3 regions of the Streptomyces sp. NPDC051173 genome follow, and region 1 is predicted to be linked to each of the others. Evidence: riboswitches for the same ligand, from Rfam matches in the RefSeq annotation. Region 1 holds a riboswitch; each other region holds the start of a gene.
The links. A riboswitch is a leader RNA that binds a small molecule or an ion and turns the genes downstream of it on or off. The one in region 1 is predicted to bind cobalamin.

Region 1 (7,687 bases):
GAAGACCGCCGAGCAGGCCGGGATCAAGAAGACCGCGTTCACCCGCGCCAAGCGGGAGTTGGCCGCCGAGGGGTATTTCCACGAGTGGCGGGGGCAGGGCGCCGGAGGGCTGTGGAGGACGCGGCAGTTGGTGTCCAACGTGCCGTTGACCGAGGACCAGGCGCTCGCCGTGCGGGACGGGGTCACGCCACCGCTCGCCGTACGGGACGGGATCACGCCACCGAGTGACGCCGGACCGGCCGTCGGTCAGCCGGATGCCCCGGCCGTCGGTCGTTCCCAAGAAGAGAACACCGGGGAGAACACCCCCCACCCCCTCGCCGAGCGCGGCGCGCGAGCGCTCGCCGCCGTGTGTCATACCGAACGGCGCCTGCGGCGGATCTCCGGGCGGGACGTCGAGCGGCTCGCCCCGCTGGCAGGCGAATGGCTGGCGCGCGGGGCCACGCTCCAGGAGATGCGGGAGGCGCTCACCGACGGGCTGCCGGAGCCCGTCCGCTCCCCCGCCGGGATCCTCCGCGACCGGCTCGCGCGCAAGATGCCGGACCCCCGCCCCGAGCCGGCGCCGCGTCCCCAGCCCCTGCGTGCCTGCACCGGCACCTGCGGCCGGATGATCCGGCCCGTCGCCGACGAGACCGCGTGCCGTGACTGCCGGCTGGAGACGGCCGGAAGCGACGCTTCCGGGGCGGTGGCCGCAACTCGGCGCGGCATGAGCGCCGTTCGGGCCTCGCTGGAGGCGTACGTCCAGGCGCGGCCCGCCGGGTGACGTTGCCATACCGATATGCGGACAGGGGGTGACTCCCCCCACGCCCCTGACCTAGATTTCCTGCGCATCACGTAGTGATCACCAAGGGGGAGTCGCCACCATGACAGAACCACCGATGGAGCCGCCGGAGAGCGGCCGCAGGGCCGTTGTCGTCACGGTGCCGATGGTCGTGGCCGGGGTGTGTCTCGCCATTCCCTTCGTCGCGATGCTGTGGGTCGACTCCTTTTCCCGGCTCACGCCCGCGTTCATCGGGATTCCGTTCTTCTACTGGTACCAGATGCTCTGGGTGCTGATCTCGACCGCGCTCACCGTCATCGCGTACGCGATGGTCCGCCGCCACGAGCGGATCCGCAAGGGAGGTGAGCGGGCGTGAAGAACGGCGTGAACGGCGTGGCGCTCGCCGTGTTCATCTTCTTCTTCCTGGTCGTCACGGTGATGGGATTCGTCGCCTCCCGGTGGCGGCGCGCGGAGAACGCGGACAGCCTCGACGAGTGGGGGCTGGGCGGGCGATCGTTCGGCACCTGGATCACCTGGTTCCTGCTGGGCGGCGACCTCTATACCGCGTACACCTTCGTCGCCGTACCGGCGGCCATCTACGCGGGCGGCGCGGCGGGATTCTTCGCGGTGCCCTACACGATCCTCTGTTATCCGCTGGTGTTCACCTTCCTGCCCCGGCTGTGGTCGGTGGCGCACAAGCACGGTTATGTGACGTCCTCGGACTTCGTGCGCGGCCGGTTCGGGTCGAAGGGGCTTTCGCTGGCCCTCGCGCTGACCGGGCTGCTCGCGACCATGCCGTACATCGCGCTCCAACTCGTCGGCATCCAGGCCGTGCTGGACGTGCTCGGGGTCGGCGGTGGATCCAACTGGTTCATGAAGGACCTGCCGCTGCTCATCGCGTTCGGCGTGCTCGCGGCCTATACGTATTCGGCCGGGCTGCGCGCGCCCGCGATGATCGCGTTCGTCAAGGACGCGCTGGTCTACATCGTGATCGTCGTGGCCATCATCTACATCCCCATCAGGCTGGGGGGTTTCGAGCACATCTTCGCGAAGGCGGGTGACGCCTTCGCCCAGAAGGATCCCGCGACGGGCAGACCGCGCGGCTCCCTGGTGACCGGTCCGGACGCGCAATGGGCGTACGCGACGCTCGCGCTCGGCTCGGCGATGGCGCTCTTCCTCTATCCGCATTCGGTGACCGCGGTCCTCTCCAGCAAGAGCCGCAATGTCATCCGCCGCAACACCACGATCCTGCCGCTCTATTCGCTGATGCTGGGCCTGCTGGCCATGCTCGGCTTCATGGCGATCGCCGCGGGCGTCAAGGTGAAGAACGGCCAGCTGGCCATTCCGCAGCTCTTCGAGGACATGTTCCCGGACTGGTTCACGGGCGTCGCCTTCGCGGCGATCGGGATCGGCGCGCTGGTGCCGGCGGCGATCATGTCCATCGCCGCGGCGAATCTCTTCACGCGGAACATCTACAAGGACTTCATCCGGCCCGATGCCTCACCCGAGCGCGAGGCCAAGGTCTCCAAGCTCGCCTCGCTGCTGGTGAAGGTCGGCGCCCTGATCTTCGTCCTGACGATGGACAAGACGGTCGCGATCAATTTCCAGCTGCTCGGCGGCATCTGGATCCTGCAGACCGTGCCGGCGCTCGTCGGCGGGCTGTTCACCCGCTGGTTCCACCGGTGGGGTCTGCTGGCGGGGTGGGCGGTCGGGATGGCGTACGGGACATGGCGGGCGTACGACACGCCGAGTGCCACTCAGGATCATTTCGGGAATACCAACCTGATTCCCTTCATCGGGGAGAAGGGGTACATCGGGCTTACGGCTTTCGTCCTGAATGTGCTTGTCGCCGTCGTGCTCACGTTCGTGTTCAAGGCGGTGGGCGTGCGGGACGGGGTGGACGAGACAAAACCATCTGACTACACGGCGGATGCGGGTGATCCGGGCGTGGCGGAGGAACTGCCGCCGGCGACGGCGGGGGCCCCCGGAGGTCACTGACGCCTGCGGCGGGCTTCTTCCCCAACCCCGCCCCTTCCCGAAACCGGGGAGACCCCGGACCCCCGAACCACGCTCCGCGCGGTGTCCTCAAACGCCGGACGGGCCGAGTTCGGCAGGACCTTCGCCCCGACCCCCCGGGCGCTCCCGAGATACCCAATCGCGAGCCCCTGGAGGGGTCCCAGAACGACTTCCGGCCGGCCGTCCACCCCGCCGGTCGCCGAGGGCCGTCGCGCCTCCCCGGAGGCGCGTGACGGCCCTCCGTCATGCCCCGTACGGGCAGGCCCTGTTAGCACATTCCGACCCGCTCGATTACCGCACGACACAAGATGTGGTGGTGCGTGCGACGGCCAGCACTAGATGTATGCTCGTCCTCGCTGTCGTCGCAGGGGAATCCGGTGGAAATCCGGAACTGTCCCGCAACGGTGCATGTATGCCGTAATGACGCATGCAGGAGTCCGAGTACCTGCCGACAGCACGCCCACCGCTGAGCCGCACCGGCTCGCACCGGGCGTTTTGTATTCGTCCGGGCCTCGCGGGTTGGGCCGATGGACGCTACGAGCATGCCCTGGTGCTTCAGGCATGCCCGTACGCGCCCGTCGCGCGCCACCCGCCCGGCCCCTTGCCGAGCGAGGGAGAGCCTCAGTGACCATCGCGCCCGCCGATCCGGTCTCAACGTCCGCGGAAGCGACCGGCGGCCCCGGGACCGCGCTGCTGCGCACCCTGACCGACCTCACCGCCGATCTGCCCGCCACCGACCCCGGAAAGGTCGCCGCCGCCGCGCTGCGGGGCCGCCACCCGGGCTCGGACGAGGCCGAACTGCGGTCCCTGGCCACCGAGGCCGCCGCCGGCCTGATCGCCGAGGAGCCCGAGTACTCCAAGCTCGCGGCCCGCCTGCTCACCCTCGCCATCGCCGAGGAGGCCGCCGGGCAGGGCGCCGTCTCCTTCTCCGCGTCCGTCGCGACCGGCCACCGCGAGGGCCTGATCGCCGACGACACCGCCGCCTTCGTCACGACGCACGCCGCGCGCCTCGACGAGCTCGTCGGGAAGGCGCTCGCCGACGGCGCCGACGACCGCTTCGGCTACTTCGGCCTGCGCACCCTGCACAGCCGCTACCTGCTGCGCCACCCGATCACCCGGCAGGTCATCGAGACGCCGCAGCACTTCCTGCTGCGCGTGGCCTGCGGCCTGGCCGAGGACCACTCGGTGCGGGCCCTGGAGGACGTCGCCGAGCTCTACGCGCTGACGAGCACCCTGTCGTACCTGCCCTCCTCCCCCACGCTCTTCAACTCCGGCACCCGCCACCCGCAGATGTCGTCCTGCTACCTGCTGGACTCGCCGCTGGACGAGCTGGACTCGATCTACGACCGCTACCACCAGGTGGCGCGCCTGTCGAAGCACGCCGGCGGCATCGGCCTGTCCTACAGCCGCATCCGCTCGCGCGGCTCGCTGATCCGGGGCACCAACGGCCACTCCAACGGCATCGTGCCGTTCCTGCGCACGCTCGACGCCTCCGTGGCGGCGGTCAACCAGGGCGGCCGGCGCAAGGGCGCGGCCTGCGTCTATCTGGAGACGTGGCACGCGGACATCGAGGAGTTCCTGGAGCTCCGCGACAACACCGGTGAGGAGGCCCGCCGCACGCACAACCTCAACACCGCGCACTGGATCCCGGACGAGTTCATGCGCCGCGTCGAGGCGGACGCCGACTGGTCGCTGTTCTCCCCGGCCGACACGCCCGATCTGGTCGACCTCTACGGCGACGAGTTCGACGCCGCGTACCGCAGGTACGAGGCCGAGGGCAAGGCCGTCAAGCAGATCCCGGCGCGCGTGCTGTACTCCCGGATGATGCGCACCCTCGCGCAGACCGGCAACGGCTGGATGACCTTCAAGGACGCGTCCAACCGCACCGCGAACCAGACGGCCGAGCCCGGCAAGGTCGTCCACTCCTCGAACCTGTGCACCGAGATCCTCGAGGTCACCGACGACGGCGAGACGGCCGTCTGCAACCTCGGCTCGGTCAACCTGGCGCAGCACCTGGGCACCGACGGCGAGATGGACTGGGAGAAGCTCGACCGTACGGTCCGTACGGCCGTGACGTTCCTCGACCGCGTCGTGGACATCAACTTCTACCCGACCGAGCAGGCCGGCAACTCCAACAGCCGCTGGCGCCCGGTGGGCCTGGGCCTGATGGGCCTCCAGGACGTCTTCTTCCGGCTCCGTCTGCCCTTCGACTCCCCCGAGGCGAAGGAGCTGTCCACCCGGATCTCCGAGCGGATCATGCTCGCGGCGTACGAGGCGTCCGCCGACCTCGCCGAGCGGCACGGCCCGCACCCGGCCTGGTCCGCGACCCGCACCGCCCGCGGCGTGCTGCACCCGGACCACTACCCGAACGCCGAGCAGCGCTGGGCCGACCGCTGGGCGGCGCTGCGCGCCCGCATCGCCCAGGTCGGCATGCGCAACTCGCTGCTGCTGGCGATCGCCCCGACGGCCACCATCGCGTCCATCGCGGGCGTGTACGAGTGCATCGAGCCGCAGGTCTCCAACCTCTTCAAGCGCGAAACGCTCAGCGGTGAGTTCCTCCAGGTCAACACCTACCTGGTGGAGGACCTGAAGAAGCTCGGCGTGTGGGACCGCACCACCCGTGACGCCATGACGGACGCCAACGGCTCGATCCAGGACATGAACTGGATCCCGCAGGAGGTGCGCGACCTCTACCGCACCGCCTGGGAGATCCCGCAGCGCTTCCTGATCGACATGGCCGCGGCCCGTACGCCGTACCTGGACCAGAGCCAGTCGCTGAACCTCTTCATGGCGTCGCCCACCATCGGCAAGCTCAGCTCGATGTACGCGTACGCCTGGAAGCAGGGCATCAAGACGACGTACTACCTGCGCTCGCGCCCGGCCACCCGGATCGCCCGCTCGGCCTCCGCCGCCGCCACCATTCCCGTGCAGCAGGCCGTGCCCGACGCCGACGCCGTCGCCTGCTCCCTTGAGAACCCCGAGTCCTGCGAGGCCTGCCAGTAATGTCGACCGCTGAACAGAAGAACCTGCTCGACCCGGGCTTCGAGCTGACCCTGCGCCCGATGCGGTACCCGGACTTCTACGACCGCTACCGCGACGCGATCAAGAACACCTGGACCGTCGAGGAGGTCGACCTCCACTCCGACGTCGCCGACCTGGCGAAGCTGTCCCCGGGCGAGCAGCACATGATCGGCCGCCTCGTCGCGTTCTTCGCGACCGGCGACTCGATCGTGTCGAACAACCTCGTGCTGACGCTGTACAAGCACATCAACTCCCCCGAGGCGCGGCTGTACCTCTCGCGGCAGCTCTTCGAGGAGGCCGTGCACGTCCAGTTCTATCTGACGCTGCTGGACACCTACCTCCCCGACCCGGACGACCGCGCCGCCGCCTTCGACGCGGTGGAGGAGATCCCCTCCATCCGCGAGAAGGCCCAGTTCTGCTTCAAGTGGATCAACGAGGTCGAGAAGCTGGAGCGGCTGGAGACGAAGGCCGACCGCCGTCGCTTCCTGCTCAACCTGATCTGCTTCGCGGCGTGCATCGAGGGGCTGTTCTTCTACGGCGCCTTCGCGTACGTCTACTGGTTCCGCTCGCGCGGTCTGCTGCACGGCCTGGCCACCGGCACCAACTGGGTGTTCCGTGACGAGACCATGCACATGAACTTCGCGTTCGAGGTCGTGGACACGGTCCGCCAGGAGGAGCCCGAGCTCTTCGACGACGAGCTCCAGCAGCAGGTCACCGACATGCTGAAGGAGGCCGTCGAGGCGGAGCTGCAGTTCGGCCGCGACCTGTGCGGCGAGGGCCTGCCGGGCATGAACACCGAGTCCATGCGCGAGTACCTCCAGTGCGTCGCCGACCAGCGCCTCCAGCGCCTCGGCTTCGCCCCGGTCTACGGCTCCGAGAACCCGTTCTCCTTCATGGAGCTGCAGAACGTCCAGGAGCTGACCAACTTCTTCGAGCGCCGCGCTTCCGCGTACCAGGTGGCGGTCGAGGGCTCGGTCTCCTTCGACGACGAGTTCTAGAAAAAAATCTTCGTGTGGCGTGTCGATCCGCGCGTCTGCCGTTCGACGTATAGGTGAAAGGGCCGGGAACGGCCGGGCGGAAACCCCCGCCCGGCGTCCCGCCCCCCACCTGGACAGGAGACGCGCGATGGCACGCTTCATGATGATCGTCAAGGCGACCGAGGAGTCCGAGGCCGGCGTACTGCCGACCAAGGAACTGGTCGCCGAGATGGGGCAGTACAACGAACAGCTGGTCAAGGCCGGCGCGCTGCTCGCGGCCGACGGCCTGAAGGCCTCCTCCGAGGGGGCGCGGGTCTCGTTCTCCGGCGGGCGGCCGACCGTCACCGACGGGCCCTTCGCCGAGACGAAGGAACTGATCGCCGGCTTCTGGATCATCCAGGTGAAGGACCGCGACGAGGCCCTCGAATGGGCCAGGCGGGTGCCCTTCCAGGACGGTGAGATCGAGGTCCGCCCGGTCTTCGAGCCGACCGACTTCCCGGAGGACGTCCTCTCCCCCGAGTGCGCGGAGCGCGAGGCGGCGATGCGGGAGTCGCTGCGCGAGCAGCGCTAGTCCACTGCCGGGCCTGCGACGGAGCGTCCTCAATCGCCGGACGGGCTGCTATTGCGCACCCAGCATCAGCCACATCCAGCCCGTCCGGCGATTGAGGACACCGCCGCGCAGCGGTGGTGCGCGGACGACACCACCCACACCCGACCACACGCACCCGCCGGATACGGCACCCGCTTCGTACGATGGGTGACCGTGACGACCTCCGACACCCATCGCGCGATCGAGGCGGTGTGGCGCGTGGAGTCGGCCCGGCTGATCGCCGGGCTGACCCGCATCGTGCGCGACCTCGGCATCGCCGAAGAACTCGCGCAGGACGCACTGGTCGCCGCCCTGGAGAAGTGGCCC
Region 2 (7,687 bases), on a different contig from region 1:
CCTCGGGGCCGAACTCGCGGCCCAGGCCGGAGTTCTTGTAGCCGCCGAAGGGGCCGAGCATGTCGAGGCTGAAGGTGTTGACGGAGTAGGTGCCGGTCCGCACGCGGCGGGCGATGGCGATGCCGCGTTCGACGTCGGCGGTCCAGACGCTGCCGGACAGGCCGTAGTCGGAGTCGTCGGCGATGCGCACGGCCTCCTCCTCGTCCTCGTAGGGCAGCAGGCAGATGACGGGGCCGAAGATCTCCTCGCGGGCGATCCGCATGGCGTTGGTGACCTCGCCGAAGAGGGTGGGCTCGACGTACCACCCGCGCTCGTGGGCCGCCGGGCGACCGCCGCCCGCGAGGACCTTGGCACCCTCGCGCTGCCCGAGCGCGATGTAGTCCAGCGAGCGCCGCTGCTGCCGCTGCGCGACCAGCGGCCCGACCTGTGTGGCCGGGTCGAGAGGATCACCGACGACGAGGGCGTCGGCGGCCGCGGCGAAGCGCCCGGCCAGTTCGTCGTAGTGGACACGGGGGACGAGGATGCGGGTCTGGGCGACGCACGCCTGGCCGTTGTTCATCCAGGCGCTGGGCACGATGCCCGCGACGGCGGCCTCCAGGTCGGCGTCGGGGAGGATGATCGCGGCGGACTTCCCGCCGAGCTCCAGGGTGACGCGGGTGAGGTTGCGGGCGGCGACCTCCATGACGCGCTTGCCGGAGGCGACCGACCCGGTGAAAGACACCTTGTCGACCCCGGGGTGCCCGACGAGGTACTCCCCCACCTCGCGCCCGGCGGGCAGGATGGAGAGGACACCCTCCGGCAGCCCGGACTCCGCGACGATCTCGGCGAGGATATAGGCGTCCAGGGGCGTCTCGGGGGCCGGCTTGAGCACCACCGAACAGCCCGTGAGCAGCGCGGGCGCGAGCTTCGCGGCGGCCACGAACTGGGGGACGTTCCACGGGACGACGGCCGCGACCACCCCGACGGGCTCGCGCCGCACCAGCAGCGGCCCGAGCACCCCGTCCCGCCGCTCCTCGTACGGGATCTCCCGGGCGACGCCGATCGCGCAGTCCCACACCATCATCGCGCCGAGCGCCTGCGCGAGGACGCTCCACGAACGGGGCGAGCCGTTCTGCGCGGAGATGACCTCGGCGATCTCCTCGTGGCGCGCGGCGATACCGTCCTTGATCCGGGTGACGACCTCGATCCGCTCGGCGAGGGGCCGGTCGGCCCAGACGCCGGAGTCGAAGGCGGTACGGGCCGCGGCGACGGCCCGGTCGACGTCCGCACGGCCGGCGTGGGGCACGCGCCCGATGACCTCCTCGCTGTGCGGCGAGACGACCTCGATGACGCCCCGCCCCGCCGGGTCACTCATCCTGCCGCCGATGAAGAGCTGTCCGTACTCGACGATCTCCGGCATACCACTGCCTCTCGCCTAGCTTTTCTGACATCTCGTCAGAACGAGATACCAGCTCCGGGCGGAGTGAGCAATGGCGGACCAGCCGAAGAACGACGGAGGGCGGGACCAGAACAAACCGGGAGCCGAAGAACGAGGGAGGGGGTGGGGCCGGAGGGTGAGGTTCTGGAACGCGGTGCGTGGTCACGGCACGCAATGCGCCTGACGGCGCCATGCACCGCGTTCCAGGTCCTCAGCCCGGAGGCCACACCCCCGGCCCACGAACCACAGCCCCCGGCCCCCGGCCCCCACCGCCCGCTCACCCGCCCACCCATCCACCCCCACCGCACACAGCTAAAGTGTCCGTGACAACTTCATCCCGCCTCGGAACGGGGAAAGCCGGTGCAAATCCGGCGCTGACCCGCAACCGTCACTACGACCCGCCCGCCCCGCCCGGCGCGGCGCGGCCGTACGAGCCGGACCACCCGGTCCCAGGCGGCAGGCTCCCGGACCCGGTCGCGCCGCCAGACGGCGGCACCGCCCGGTCCACCGGCACCGTCGAGGCATGCGGAGCCGAGCCCGGTGCCACCGCGGTAGCGACCGCGGAGGGGTCGCCGTGCGCGGCCGCGCAGCCGTCGCGGGCCACGAAACCCCCGCCACGACACACGCAATGACACCCGCAGCGACACTCGCAGTGACACCCACCGAGAGGCACCGACACCCCATGGCCCCCTCCTTCGCCGTCCACGCGCGCCGCGGCGCCGCGGCCCTGGCCACCGCCGCCGTCCTGAGCGCGGCCGGCGCGGTCATGGCACCGGCCGCGTCCGCGGACGCGTCCCCGTCCCCGGCGGCCCCCGGCCTGTTCGGCTCCTCGGACCCGAAGTTCGACGGTGTCTTCCGGCAGTCGCTGGCCCTGCTCGCGCAGCACACGGCGGGCGTGGCGTCCCCGAAGCCCGCCGTCGAGTGGCTGGCCGGGCAGCAGTGCGCGGACGGCGGCTTCACCGCCTACCGCGCCGACGCCGGCAAGGCGTGCGACGCGAAGACCCCGCTCGACAGCAACGCGACGGCCGCCGCCGTCCAGGCGCTCGCCGCGCTCGGCGGGCACGGTGCCGCCGTGACCAAGGCCGTGGGGTGGCTGAAGTCCACGCAGAACGAGGACGGCGGCTGGGCCTACAACCCCGGCGGCCCGAGCGACGCCAACTCCACCTCGATCGTGATCGGCGCGCTGGCCGCGGCGGGCGAGGACCCCAAGAAGGTGACCTCCAAGCGGGGCGCCTCGGCCTACGACGGGCTCGTCGCCTTCGGGCTGGGCTGTGACGTCGCCGAGGCGGACCGCGGGTCCTTCGCGTACCAGCCCGACAAGTCCGGCAAGCTCGCGGCCAACGCCGACGCGACGGCCGCGGCCGCCCTCGCCGGGCTCGGCAAGGGCTACGCGGTGGCGCCCGCGAGCAAGGACAACACCGCTCCGGAGCCGCTGCCCTGCAAGGGCGACGAGGCCGGGACGTCCGACCCGAAGGCCGCGGCGGACGCGGCGTCCGCGTACCTCGCGCGGGTCATGGACAAGGAACAGGACGGCCCGCACTTGGTCGCCGCCCAGCCCGGTGCCGACAAGCCCGCCCCCGACTACGGCAACACCGCCGAGGCCGTCATCGCCCTCGCGGCGGGCGGTCACCGCGACGCCGCCGCGAAGCCGCTGAAGTGGCTGGAGCAGAACTCCGCGGCCTGGGCCGAGCAGGCGGGCCCCGCCGCCTACGCCCAGCTCGTCCTGGCCGCCCACGCGGCGGGCGCGGACCCGCGCGACTTCGGCGGCGCGGACCTCGTCTCGCAGCTCACCGCGACGGGTCCGAAGGCGGAGGCGGCGGCGTCCCCGTCGGGCAAGGAGGAGCAGAAGAAGGACGAGAAGAAGAAGGACGACGGCAAGGGCCTGGGCATCTGGTGGGTCGTCGGCGTCTTCTTCGTCGCGAGCGTCGGCGCGGGCTTCCTGCTGAGCGGCCGCAAGAAGAAGAACCACCTGTGAGGGCCGGGCACCGGTCCCTGGCCGCCCTCTGCTGCCTCCTGTTCGCCGGGGTCCTCGCCGTCCTCGCCACCGCGCCCGCCCAGGCGGCGGGCTACCGCTACTGGTCCTTCTGGGAGGGCCAGGGCAAGGACTGGGCGTACGCCACCCAGGGCCCGGCCACCACGCGTCCCGCCGACGGCGACACCATCGGATTCCGCTTCGCCGTGAGCGAGGACTCGAAGAACGCCGCGAAGCCGCGCACCGCCCCCGGCTTCGGGGCGGTGTGCGACCGGACGCCCGCCAAGGACGGCGACAAGCGCGTGGCCGTCGTCCTGGACTTCGGCACGCCCGCCGACGCGCCCTCCGGCGAGACCCCGCCCCCGGCGCGTACGGCGTGCGCGCAGGTCGGCAAGGACGCCAGTGCCGGTGAGGCGCTCGCGGCCGCCGCCAAGCCGCTGCGGTACGACTCCGCGGCGCTGCTGTGCGCCATCGCGGGCTACCCGAAGACGGGCTGTGGTGAGCAGGTGAACGGCAAGAAGAGCGCGGAGAGCGCGGAAAGCGCGGAGCCGGCCGCCACGCAGGAGTCCTCCGGTTCCGGCGGCGGTCCCTCGGCCGGGCTGATCGGCGGCATCGCCGCGGTGGTCGTCCTCGGCGCCGCCGGGGTGTGGCAGGCCCGCCGCCGCAAGCGCGGATGAGCGGGGGCGAGCGGGGCGACCGGGCACAGCCGGCGGACCGGCCGGCGCCCGCCTCCATGACGGAGCCGTCGGCGACGAGGCCGTCGGCCGACCGCCCGGAGCCGCTGCCGTCGCCGGAGCCGCTGCCGTCGTCGAAGCCGCCGTCGTCGCCGGAGCCGCCGGGGCTCCCGTCGCCGTCGGGGCCGCTGTCGTCACCGAGGCGGCCGGACAGCGGCGACCTCCCGCGCGGACCGGGCGGCCGGCTGCCCCGCCGCACCCACCCGGCGGCGGAGACCGCCCCCGGGCGTCGCGCCCACCGGGCCGACGCGCTGCACGCCGGGGCCTGGTGGGTGTGGGCGCTCGGGCTGGCCACCGCCGCGTCGCGCACCACCAATCCCCTGCTCCTCGGGCTGCTCGTCGCGGTCGCCGGTTACGTCGTGGCGGCGCGGCGGACGGACGCGCCGTGGGCGCGCTCGTACGGCGCGTTCCTCAAGCTCGGGCTGGCCGTCATCGGCATCCGGCTGGTGTTCGCGGTCGTGCTGGGCTCCCCGATCCCCGGCACGCACATCCTGGTCACCCTCCCGGAGGTGCCGCTTCCGGACTGGGCGCGGGGCGTGCGGATCGGTGGCCGGGTGAGCGCCGAGGGCCTGGTCTTCGCCCTGTACGACGGGCTGAAGCTGGCCACCCTGCTGGTCTGCGTCGGCGCGGCCAACGCGCTCGCCAACCCGGCCCGGCTCCTGAAGTCCCTGCCGGGCGCGCTCTACGAGGCGGGGGTCGCGATCGTCGTCGCCATGACCTTCGCCCCGAACCTCGTCTCCGACGTCCAGCGCCTGCGCGCCGCGCGCCGCCTGCGCGGCCGCCCGGACCGCGGCCCGAAGGCCCTGCTCCAGGTGGGGCTGCCGGTGCTGGAGGGCGCGCTGGAGCGCTCGGTGGCGCTGGCCGCAGCGATGGACGCGCGGGGCTACGGCCGCACCGCCCAAGTGCCGCCCGCCGTCCGGCACACGACGACCGCGCTGACGCTGGGCGGTCTGCTCGGCGTCTGCGCGGGCACCTACGGGCTGCTCGGCGACGTGGGCGCGGGCTACGGCCTGCCGGTGCTGCTCGCCGGGCTCGCCGCGGCGCTGGCCGGGCTGTGGCTGGGCGGCCGCCGCTCGGTGCGCACGCGCTACCGCCCGGACCGCTGGGGCGTGCGCGCCTGGCTGGTCTCCGGCTCGGGCGTCGCAGTCGCGGCCCTGATGATCCACGCGAACTCGTACGCGCCCGCCGCCCTCCACCCCCCTGCCGTCCCCCTGACGGCACCCGAACTGCCGCTCTGGCCCGCGGCGTCGGTCCTGCTGGGCCTGCTGCCGGCCTTCGCGGCACCGGCCCCCGCCACCCGCACCCCGTCCGAGGAGGACCCGCAGTGATCCGGTTCGAGCAGGTGTCGGTCACGTACGACGACACCGCCGCGCCCGCGCTCGGCGGGGTGGACCTCACGGTGCCCGAGGGCGAACTGTGCCTGCTCGTCGGGCCGTCCGGGGTCGGCAAGTCGACGCTGCTGGGCACGGTCAGCGGCCTCGTACCGCACTTCACCGGCGGCACGCTGCACGGCCGCGTCACCGTCGCGGGCCGCGACACCCGCATGCACAAGCCGCGCGAACTCGCCGACGTGGTGGGCACGGTGGGCCAGGACCCACTGGCCCACTTCGTCACCGACACGGTCGAGGACGAGCTCGCCTACGGCATGGAGTCCCTCGGCGTCGCGCCCGCCGTGATGCGACGCCGGGTGGAGGAGACCCTGGACCTGCTGGGTCTCGCCACCCTGCGCGACCGGCCGATCGCCACCCTGTCCGGCGGCCAGCAACAGCGCGTGGCCATCGGTTCGGTGCTGACCACCCACCCGAAGGTGCTGGTGCTCGACGAGCCGACGTCCGCGCTCGACCCGGGCGCGGCGGAGGAGGTGCTGGCCGTGCTCCAGCGCCTCGTCCACGACCTGGGCACGACGGTGCTGATGGCCGAGCACCGCCTGGAGCGGGTCGTGCAGTACGCGGACCAGGTCATCCTGCTGCCCGCGCCCGGCACCGCACCGGTCGTCGGCGACCCGGCGGAGATCATGGCGGTCTCCCCGGTCCACCCGCCGGTGGTGGCCCTCGGCAAACTGGCGGGCTGGTCGCCACTCCCCCTGTCGGTACGGGACGCCCGCCGGCGCTCGGCCCCGCTGAAGGAACGCCTTGGCGCGTCCGCGCCCGTCGGAGACACGGAGCCGCGCGCGGCCGGGAAGGAACGGACGGAGAAGGACGAGCCCCCCGCCAGGGTCGCGGGCCTCACCGTCCGCCACGGCCGGGTGGCGGCCCTGCGCGACGTCGACCTGACCGTACGGCCCGGCGAGACAACGGCCCTCATGGGCCGCAACGGCGCCGGGAAGTCCACCCTCCTGCGCTCCCTCGTCGGCGCCCACCGCCCCACCGGCGGTTCCGTGCGCGTCGGCGGCCTGAAGCCGCACGCCACGGCCCCCGCCGAACTCCTGCGCCACGTCGGCCTCGTACCGCAGGAGCCGCGCGACCTGCTGTACGCGGACACGGTCGCCGCGGAGTGCGAGGCGGCGGACGGCGACGCACAGGCCACGCCCGGCACCTGCCGGGCCCTGGTCTCCGAGCTGCTGCCGGGCGTGCCCGACACCACGCACCCGCGGGACCTCTCCGAGGGCCAGCGCCTCGCGCTCGCGCTCGCCGTGGTGCTGACGGCCCGCCCACCGCTGATCCTCCTGGACGAGCCGACGCGCGGCCTGGACTACGCGGCGAAGGAGCGCCTGGTGGAGATCCTCCGCGAGCTCGCCTCCGGCGGCCACGCCGTCGTCCTGGCCACGCACGACGTGGAACTGGCGGCGGAGCTGGCCCACCGGGTCGTCGTCATCGCCGACGGTGAGATCGTCGCGGACGGCCCGACGGCGGAGGTCGTGGTCGCGTCCCCGGCGTTCGCCCCGCAGGTGGCGAAGATCCTGGCCCCGCTGCCGTGGCTGACGGTGCCTCAGGTACGGGCGGCGCTGGAAGCGCCGGAGGAGTCGGCGTGAACGGGAACCCCGAGGGTCTGCCCGGCGACACGACCCACACCCCGGCCGACACCGGGGCGAGGAACCCCAAGGACCTGCCCACCGACCCGGCACACACCCCGGCCGACACCGGGACGGGGAACCCCAAGGACCTGCCCACCGACCCGGCACACACCCCGGCCGACACCGGGGCGACGCCGTCGCCCGGCACGCCCGGACCTCGCGGCGAGGCCACGACTGCGGCCGGCCCCGCACCGGACGCGCACGCGAACCCCCGGCCCCCGGGAGCCGCACGGGACCGCCAGGCGCGAGCCGTCCGCCTGGGCCCGCGCTCCGTCACCGCGCTCGCCCTGATCTCGGCCATCGGCGTCATGGCCTTCGGCTGGCCGCTGCTCGCCGACTCGGCGTCCGGACTCGCCCACTCCAAGGACGCTCCGTGGCTGTTCGCCGCGCTGCTCCCGCTGCTGCTGGCCGTCGTGGCGGCCACGATCGCCGACACCGGCCTGGACGCGAAGGCCATCGCGATGCTCGGCGTGCTGGCGGCGGCGGGCGCGGCGCTGCGGCCACTGGGCGCGGGCACGGCCGGGATCGAGCCGATGTTCTTCCTGATGGTC
Region 3 (7,687 bases), on a different contig from region 1:
GGCCGTCTTCTTGATGTAAGCGCGGAGGACGACCGTGCACGAGGACACCCTGCCCATGGGCGGAGAGATATGGGAGGGCGCGTCCAGGATCGCCCTGATCGCCCACTCGATGCCGTCGTCGCCTTCGGCTCGCGGTGGGTTCGTGGATCCTGCGGCGGTGACGGCGGTACCGGGCCAGACGGGCATGGCGGGACGATCTCCTTCGGGCTGAGCGCATGGGCCGGAACCGGGCCCTACGATGTGTGCGGAGCCGCACGACGGGCATCACCGAATTGATTCGAACACAGCGTCAAACCAACGGAGTTGGGCGAACGGTTCCGGTTCCAAGTATCCGCCCGGCGGCCTACGCTCGGGGCTGTCAAGGCTTCCCGCTTCAGAGATTCAAATGGGGGTTGCACCCATGCCCGCGCCCAAGCGACTCGACCCGTCACAGTCCCGCATGGCCCGGCTCGGAGCAGCGATCCGCTGCCTACGGGAGTCCAAGGACTGGTCCCAGGCCGAGCTGGGGCGGGCCGTCTCGATGTCGAACACGGCGATTTCGAAGTTCGAGACAGGGAGCACCTTCCCCGTCCGGCAGGTCGCGGAGGCACTCGACCGGGCCCTCGATGCGGAGGGAAAGCTGTTCGAGATCTGGGACCAGCTCAACGACGACCCTGCGGCGAGATGGGTTCAGAAGTACTTCGCCCACGAGTCGAAGGCGACCGAGATCCACCACCTCGCCAATACTCTGCCAGCCCTGCTGCAAGCAGATGGGTACATCAGAACCATCCTCCAGTGCAGCATGGCCCACTACGGCGGAGACCTCGACGAGAAGGTAGCGTTCCGCCAACGCAGGCGGGCCATCCTCGACCGCCCTGATCCGCCGTCTTTCAGGGCGGTCATCGCCCAGTCGGCATTCGACTGCATCATCGGCGATGCCGTCATCATGCGAGGCCAGCTTCTACACATGCTCGACATGCTGACGCGCACGAATATCGAACTGAGAGTCATTCCGTTCGCCACCAACGGACTGAGCCGCGATCTCGGCCTGACTCAGATCATGACGTTCAAGGGTGGCCGCAAGGTTGTCTATCGGCCCGGACCGACCGAAGAGGGCATCTACATCACCAATCCGATAGAGGTCGCCCAGTACTCGGCCTTGTACGATCACATTTGGCGGGAGGCCCTACCCCAACATGAGTCAATTGCCCTGATTCGCAAAACACTTGAGGAGAAATATCCGTGCGTACCATCCGGCCTGACCTGTCCATAGCCGTGTGGCGCAAGAGCAGCCGCAGCCTCACCGAGAACAACTGCGTCGAAGTCGCCGACCGCCAATTCCCCGGCACCGTCCCGATACGCGACAGCAAGAACCCCGACGGCCCCGCCATAACCCCGACCACCACCGCGTGGTCCACTTTCGTCACGGCCGTCGCCAACGGCGACCTCCCCGCCTGACCGAGCCGACCAGGCTCAGGGCCGCATGGCACGGCGCACGGCGCGCGGCGCGCGCCCGCATGGCCAGATCGGGCATATGCACGCCGCGGTTGACGCCCTACCTTGGCTCATTGGTTCCCGCGCACGCGCCGAGCGAGAGGTGAAGACGTGTACGCCTACCATCTGGTCTACGACATCCCCAGCACCCATCCCAAGGCGTTCCGGGTACTGGTCGCCTACAAGAACGTGTTCGGATCCCGCTTCGGCGGCAAGCCGACTCCGCGCACGGTGCTGAACGGGGCCGGGCAGCTCGTCATCCCCGGAGGCTCCGTCACGGCGAACGACGTGATCACCGGAGGGCGGATCGAGTTCTTCGAAGAGACCGGGATCGATCTCAGGCAAGCAGTTGTGCGCCAGCAGATGAAGTGTGTCGGGGACGCGTGGTACCGCGTCCTGGATCAGCAGTACGGCGCGTACTGCGTCTACCAGCGCGTGCAGGACGCGGAGTTCGTCGAGAGCGCCTGTAACAGGAACATCCAGGGGCAGGTTCCGCAGGACGAGGAACTCCACCTCACGCAGGTCTACGACGCCTCCGGCGTGAGCAAGCTCTTCGGCCCCATCCCGCTGGCCGACCTCACCAGTGGCTGGCGTGGCGCCCAGTACAACCAGCTCGACGCCAAGAACAAGGAGCTGGCCAGGAAGAAATCGCAGGACTCGGGAAGCTGGTACGTGACGGCAGTCCAGCAGTTGGAGACCGCCCCTTAGCTCCACCGAGAGCGCCCGGCGCACAGCGCGCCCCGCCGGACCCCGCCGCTCTCCCTCAAGAGCGGCGGGGAGTCACACACCGGCATACCTACACGCGGAGCCGCGCCGCCGCCACCTCCTCGTACCGCCGCCGCTCCTCCGGCGATTCCGGGCAGAGCCCCGGAACCACCCGCGGCGCGCCGTCCGCGTCGATCGCCACGAACGTCAGCCGGGCGGTGGCCACTTGGGCCGTGGGGCCGGAGGAGTTCCAGCGTTCGGCCGTGACGTCCACGCCCACGGCCATGGACGTGCGGCCCGCCCACTCCACGCGTGCCCGTACGGAGAGCAGGTCCCCGGCGCGTACCGGGGCGAGGAAGGACATGCCGTCCACGGAGACGGTGACGGCGGGGCAGCCCGCGTGGCGGCCCGCCGCGGCGGCCGCGGCGTCGTCGACCAGGCGCATGACGGCGCCGCCGTGCACCGTGCCGTACAGATTGGTGTCGTGCTCGCTCATGATGTGGGCGAGGGTGACGGACGAGTCGGCCGGGGCCTTGGCGATGGGTGGTGCTTCCACGGTGGCTCCTCAGCCCGAGTGCGGCGGCAGGGTCGCACGGATCTGTCGGGCCGCGGTGACCAGGTTCTCCAGGGCCGGTCCCGATTCCTCGGGTGCGCGGGTCTTGAGGCCGCAGTCGGGGTTCACCCACAGCCGTTCCGCCGGTACGGCCCGCAGCGCGTGTCGCAGGAGCGCGGAGACCTCCTCGACGGAGGGGACGCGCGGCGAGTGGATGTCGTACACCCCCGGGCCCGCCTCGCGCGGATAGCCCGCGGCCGCGAGTTCGTCCGCGACGGCCATCCGTGAGCGCGCCGCTTCGAGGCTGATGACGTCCGCGTCCAGGGCCTCGATCCCGGCGAGGATCTCGCCGAACTCGGCGTAGCACATGTGCGTGTGGATCTGGGTGTCGGCGCGGACGCCGCTCGTCGCGAGGCGGAACGCCTCGGTGGCCCAGTCGAGATAGCCGGGCCGGGCGGCGGCCCGCAGAGGCAGGAGTTCGCGCAGGGCGGGCTCGTCCACCTGGATCACGGCGGTGCCCGCCGCCTCCAGGTCGGCGACCTCGTCGCGCAGCGCGAGGGCCACCTGGCGGGCGGTCTCGGCGAGCGGCTGGTCGTCGCGGACGAAGGACCAGGACAGCATGGTGACGGGGCCGGTGAGCATGCCCTTCACGGGGCGCCGGGTCACCGACTGGGCGTAGCGGGTCCATTCGACGGTCATGGGCGCGGGGCGCGAGACGTCGCCGGCGAGGATCGGCGGCCGGACGTAGCGCGTGCCGTAGGACTGCACCCAGCCGTGCCGGGTGGCGAGGTAGCCGTTCAGCCGCTCGGCGAAGTGCTGGACCATGTCGTTGCGTTCGGGCTCGCCGTGCACCAGCACGTCGAGTCCGGCCTTCTCCTGGAAGGCGATCACCTCGCGGATCTCGGTGGCGATCCGCTCCCGGTACTCCTCGGTGGTCAGCTTCCCGGCGCGCAGGTCGGCCCGCGCGCGGCGGAGTTCCGCGGTCTGCGGGAAGGAGCCGATGGTGGTCGTGGGCAGCGGCGGGAGGTCCAGGCGGGCGCGCTGGGCGGCGGCCCGTTCCGCGTACGGCTGGGGGCGGCGGGTGTCCTCGGCGGTGACGGCCGCGCAGCGGTCCCGTACGGCCGCGTCGCGGGTCAGGGCGGAGCCCGCTCGGGCCATGAGGGCGGCGCGGTTGGCGGCGAGCTGGGGCGCCACCGCCTCGCGGCCCTCGCTCAGCGCCCGCGCGAGGGTGGCGACTTCGGCCGTCTTCTGGCGGGCGAAGGACAGCCAGCGGGCGATCTGCGGGTCGAGGTCGCGTTCGGCGGCGACGTCGAGCGGCACGTGCAGCAGGGAGCAGGACGGCGCGACGTCGAGCCGGTCCACCAGGCCGAGCAGGGTGGCCAGGGTGGAGAGGGCCCGCTCCAGGTCGGCGGCCCAGACGTTGCGGCCGTCGACGACGCCCGCGATCAGCCGCTTGCCGGGGAGGCCGCCGAGCGCGGCGAGGGCGTCGAGGTCGGCGGCCGCGGGGCCGGTGAAGTCCATCGCGAGGCCCTCGACCGGGGCCTGGGCGAGCACGGGCAGGGCGTCGCCGAGCCGGTCGAAGCAGGAGGCCACCAGCAGTTGGGGGCGGTCCGTGGCCGCGCCGAGCTCGCGGTAGGCGCGGGCGGTGGCGTTCAGTACGGAGCGGGGCCGGTCCTGCACGAGCGCGGGCTCGTCCAGCTGCACCCACTCCGCTCCGGCCGCCCGCAGGTCGGCGAGCAGCGAGGCGTAGACGGGCAGCAGCCGGTCCAGGAGGGTCAGCGGCTCGAAGTCCGCACCGGCCCCGGGCGCGGGCTTGGCCAGCAGCAGGAAGCTGACGGGGCCCAGCAGTACGGGCCGGGCCGTGAAGCCCGCCTCGCGCGCCTCACGGAATTCGCCGACCTGCTTGCGGGAGTCCGGCGTGAATTCCGCGTCGGGCCCCAATTCGGGGACGAGGTAGTGGTAGTTGGTGTCGAACCATTTCGTCATCTCCAGCGGTGGCGTGTCCGCCGTGCCGCGGGCCATGGCGAAATAGACGTCCAGCTCGGTCGTGGCCGCCGCCCGGTGCCGCTCGGGCACCGCGCCGACCGCCCAGGCGGTGTCCAGCACATGGTCGTAGAACGAGAAGTCACCCGTGGGCACCTCGGTGATGCCCGCCTCGCGCAGCTCCTCGCGGGCCGCCGCGCGCAGCGCGGCCGCGGTCCCCAGGAGTTGATCCGCGTCCAGGCGGCCGGCCCAATAGCCCTCGATGGCTTTCTTCAGCTCACGGCCCGGGCCTTGCCTCGGGTAGCCGTGCAGCGTGGGATTCACACGTGCGACATGCGTCTGCTTCACGGAACTCTCCTCCGGAGTTCGTGCGGTCCGTACCCCGTGCGGGCATACGGGCAGTGGCAGGTCTTCGGACTCGCGGGCACGCCCCGGTCCCTCGTCGAAGGGCCGGTCACCTACTGGCGGTCGCTTCCCGGACGGCGTCCAGTGCGTATGACCGCTTTCGTTCCCACTCACCGCTGCGGGGCAGTTCCGGATTCGCACCGGATTCCCTCTTGCGACGCTCCCGACTGGCGGACGGGGCGAACCAGCTGCACCGGCCAGCATAGTCATAGGAGTTGCCGCCCGGGCGTACTCTGTGATCATGGCCATTCGTACTGCCGTACGGCGCGTGGTGTCCCTCGTCCCCTCGCTCACCGAGGCCGTGGCCGTCACCGCGCCCGGCCTGCTCGTCGGTGCCACCGACTGGTGCGACCACCCCGCCGGGCTCGACGTCGTGCGGATCGGTGGCACCAAGAACCCCGACGTGGCCCGGATCGCCGCCCTCGCGCCCGACCTCGTCCTCGCCAACGAGGAGGAGAACCGCGCCCCCGACCTGGTCGCGCTGCGTGCGGCGGGCCTGCGGGTGCTGGTCACCGAAGTGCGCACCCTCGAGCAGGCGTTCGGGGAGCTGGAGCGGGTGCTGGTGGAGGGGTGCGGGCTGGAGCGGCCCGGGTGGCTGGCGGAGGCCGAGGACGCGTGGCGGGAGGTCCGGCCCGCGGGCCCGGCCGTACGGGCGGTGGTGCCGGTGTGGCGGCGGCCGTGGATGGTGCTGGGCCGGGACACCTTCGCGGGGGACGTCCTCGCCCGGCTCGGTGTCGCCCATGTGTACGCGGGGCACGCGGAGCGCTATCCCCGCGTGCCCCTCGGTGAGTTGACTTCATGCGGCGCCGAGCTGGCGGTCCTGCCGGACGAGCCGTACCGCTTCACCGCCGACGACGGCCCGGAGGCGTTCCCCGGGCTGCCGTGCGCGCTCGTCAGCGGGCGTCATCTCACGTGGTACGGGCCGTCGTTGACACGGGCGCCGAGGGTGCTGGGCGAGGCGCTGCGAGCAGCTTTCCGCTGACCAGGCCGCGCAGGGTGCACACGGCGGTGACCAGCCAGGCCGCGACGAGCAGCGCGTACAGCCCGTAGGCCAGGCCGTTGAAGGCGTGCAGACCGGTGTGGCGGGCGAGCGCGGCGGCGCCGGTGACGCAGGTGCCGATGGGGAAGGTGAAGGCCCACCAGGTCATCGCGAAGCCCATGCCGCGCCGGAAGGCCCGGACCACCATGGCGGTGGCCAGTGCCAGCCACAGCAGCGCGAAGCCCATCACGGGGGTGCCGTAGAGCACGCCGAAGGCGGTCATGGCCTGGGCGTAGGAGGTGGCGGCGGTGCCTTGCGCGGCGTCGGCGACGTTGTTGACGGCGGTGGTCGACTGCCCGAGCGGGCCGAGGACGAGGAAGAGGGCGGGGGTCAGCGCCAGGGGCAGCGCGCCGTGGTGGATCAGCCGGGCGAAGACCATCGGCAGGATGAGCAGCGTGGCCAGCAGGCTCATGCCGAACAGGGCGTAGCAGCCGAGCAGCATGGCCTCCTGCCACTGGCCGTGCGGCAGGTGCGGCACCAGCGCCGGGCCCGTCGCGGCGGACACCATCGGCGCGACGATCGGGAGCAGCCAGGCGGGCGAGGCGCCGTCCACCGCGATCCTGTGCCGGGTGACCATCAGGTACGGGATGCCCGCGGCCGCCGCGAGGCCGATCACCGTGCCCGCCGGCCAGAGGACGGCGTCGACGGCGACGGCCGCGTCCTTGCCGATGAGGTCCGAGCCCACGGCGAGCGTGACGCTGCCGACGGACAGCAGGGCCATGGCCAGGCAGCCGTAGAACGGCGCGACCATCGGGTCGGCGAGGTGGCGCCGGGCCTGGTCGGGGTGGCGCAGCCAGTGCGCGGCGCGGGCGGTCAGCAGGGTGAGCAGCCCGAGGGCGGCCAGCGCCCACACCACCTCGTACGCGCCGCGCAGCCCGGGCGCCCGCAGCGGGAGGGCGCTGCCGGCGCCCGCGACGATGGCGGTGCCCATCACGGCGGCGTACCAGTTCGGGCCGAGGTGGCGGACACCCGGCCGCGGGTCGTGACGCGTGAGAGGGGTGGGGCTGGGATGGACGAGCGTGGTCATGCCTCCACGATCACCCATTGCACTCCGTGCAACCAGAGGCCATCGGTCTATGAGGGCATAAGCTGGGTTTATGAGCGACGGGTTTACGAGCGGCGGGTTCACGAGCGATACGAGCAGCCCTCTCTCGCACCGGGTGCCCGATCTCGGGGCGCTGGAGCTCCTTCTCGCCGTGGCCCGGCTGGGCAGCCTGGGCCGGGCGGCGAAGGAACTGGGCATCACGCAGCCGGCCGCCAGCAGCCGGATCCGCAGCATGGAGCGACAGCTCGGCGTGGCCCTGGTCGAACGGTCGCCGCGCGGCTCGCGGCTCACCGACGCGGGAGCGCTCGTCACCGACTGGGCCGGGCGGGTCGTCGAGGCCGCCGAGGCGTTCGACGCGGGGACGCGGGCGCTGCGCGGGCGCCGGGACTCGCGGCTGCGGGTCGCCGCGAGCATGACCATCGCCGAGTACCTGCTGCCGGGCTGGCTCATCGCCCTGCACCGGCAGCTGCCCGGCACGGCCGTC

Region 2: it holds a riboswitch for cobalamin, as region 1 does, so the genes downstream of both, AB0435_RS30095 (prenyltransferase/squalene oxidase repeat-containing protein) here and AB0435_RS03810 (ribonucleoside-diphosphate reductase subunit alpha) in region 1, are expected to answer to the same signal.
Region 3: it holds a riboswitch for cobalamin, as region 1 does, so the genes downstream of both, metE (5-methyltetrahydropteroyltriglutamate--homocysteine S-methyltransferase) here and AB0435_RS03810 (ribonucleoside-diphosphate reductase subunit alpha) in region 1, are expected to answer to the same signal.

The regions. Positions count from the first base shown of each region.
Region 1 is NZ_JBFBBD010000004.1:25,885-33,571, forward strand. It holds gene AB0435_RS03795 (hypothetical protein) at 1-760, shown strand, start outside; gene AB0435_RS03800 (DUF3311 domain-containing protein) at 861-1,133, shown strand; gene mctP (monocarboxylate uptake permease MctP) at 1,130-2,755, shown strand; cobalamin riboswitch at 3,083-3,241, shown strand; gene AB0435_RS03810 (ribonucleoside-diphosphate reductase subunit alpha) at 3,398-5,776, shown strand; gene AB0435_RS03815 (ribonucleotide-diphosphate reductase subunit beta) at 5,776-6,792, shown strand; gene AB0435_RS03820 (YciI family protein) at 6,920-7,342, shown strand; gene AB0435_RS03825 (RNA polymerase sigma factor) at 7,535-7,687, shown strand, end outside.
Region 2 is NZ_JBFBBD010000089.1:583-8,269, reverse strand. It holds gene AB0435_RS30100 (aldehyde dehydrogenase) at 1-1,399, opposite strand, end outside; cobalamin riboswitch at 1,728-1,881, shown strand; gene AB0435_RS30095 (prenyltransferase/squalene oxidase repeat-containing protein) at 2,100-3,392, shown strand; gene AB0435_RS30090 (SCO2322 family protein) at 3,410-4,066, shown strand; gene AB0435_RS30085 (CbiQ family ECF transporter T component) at 4,123-5,451, shown strand; gene AB0435_RS30080 (ATP-binding cassette domain-containing protein) at 5,448-7,094, shown strand; gene AB0435_RS30075 (ECF transporter S component) at 7,394-7,687, shown strand, end outside.
Region 3 is NZ_JBFBBD010000042.1:6,751-14,437, reverse strand. It holds gene AB0435_RS21650 (DUF6415 family natural product biosynthesis protein) at 1-186, opposite strand, end outside; gene AB0435_RS21645 (helix-turn-helix transcriptional regulator) at 440-1,252, shown strand; gene AB0435_RS21640 (DUF397 domain-containing protein) at 1,222-1,437, shown strand; gene AB0435_RS21635 (hypothetical protein) at 1,585-2,181, shown strand; gene AB0435_RS21630 (acyl-CoA thioesterase) at 2,270-2,674, opposite strand; gene metE (5-methyltetrahydropteroyltriglutamate--homocysteine S-methyltransferase) at 2,744-5,062, opposite strand; cobalamin riboswitch at 5,100-5,323, opposite strand; gene AB0435_RS21620 (helical backbone metal receptor) at 5,361-6,101, shown strand; gene AB0435_RS21615 (TDT family transporter) at 6,028-7,185, opposite strand; gene AB0435_RS21610 (LysR family transcriptional regulator) at 7,256-7,687, shown strand, end outside.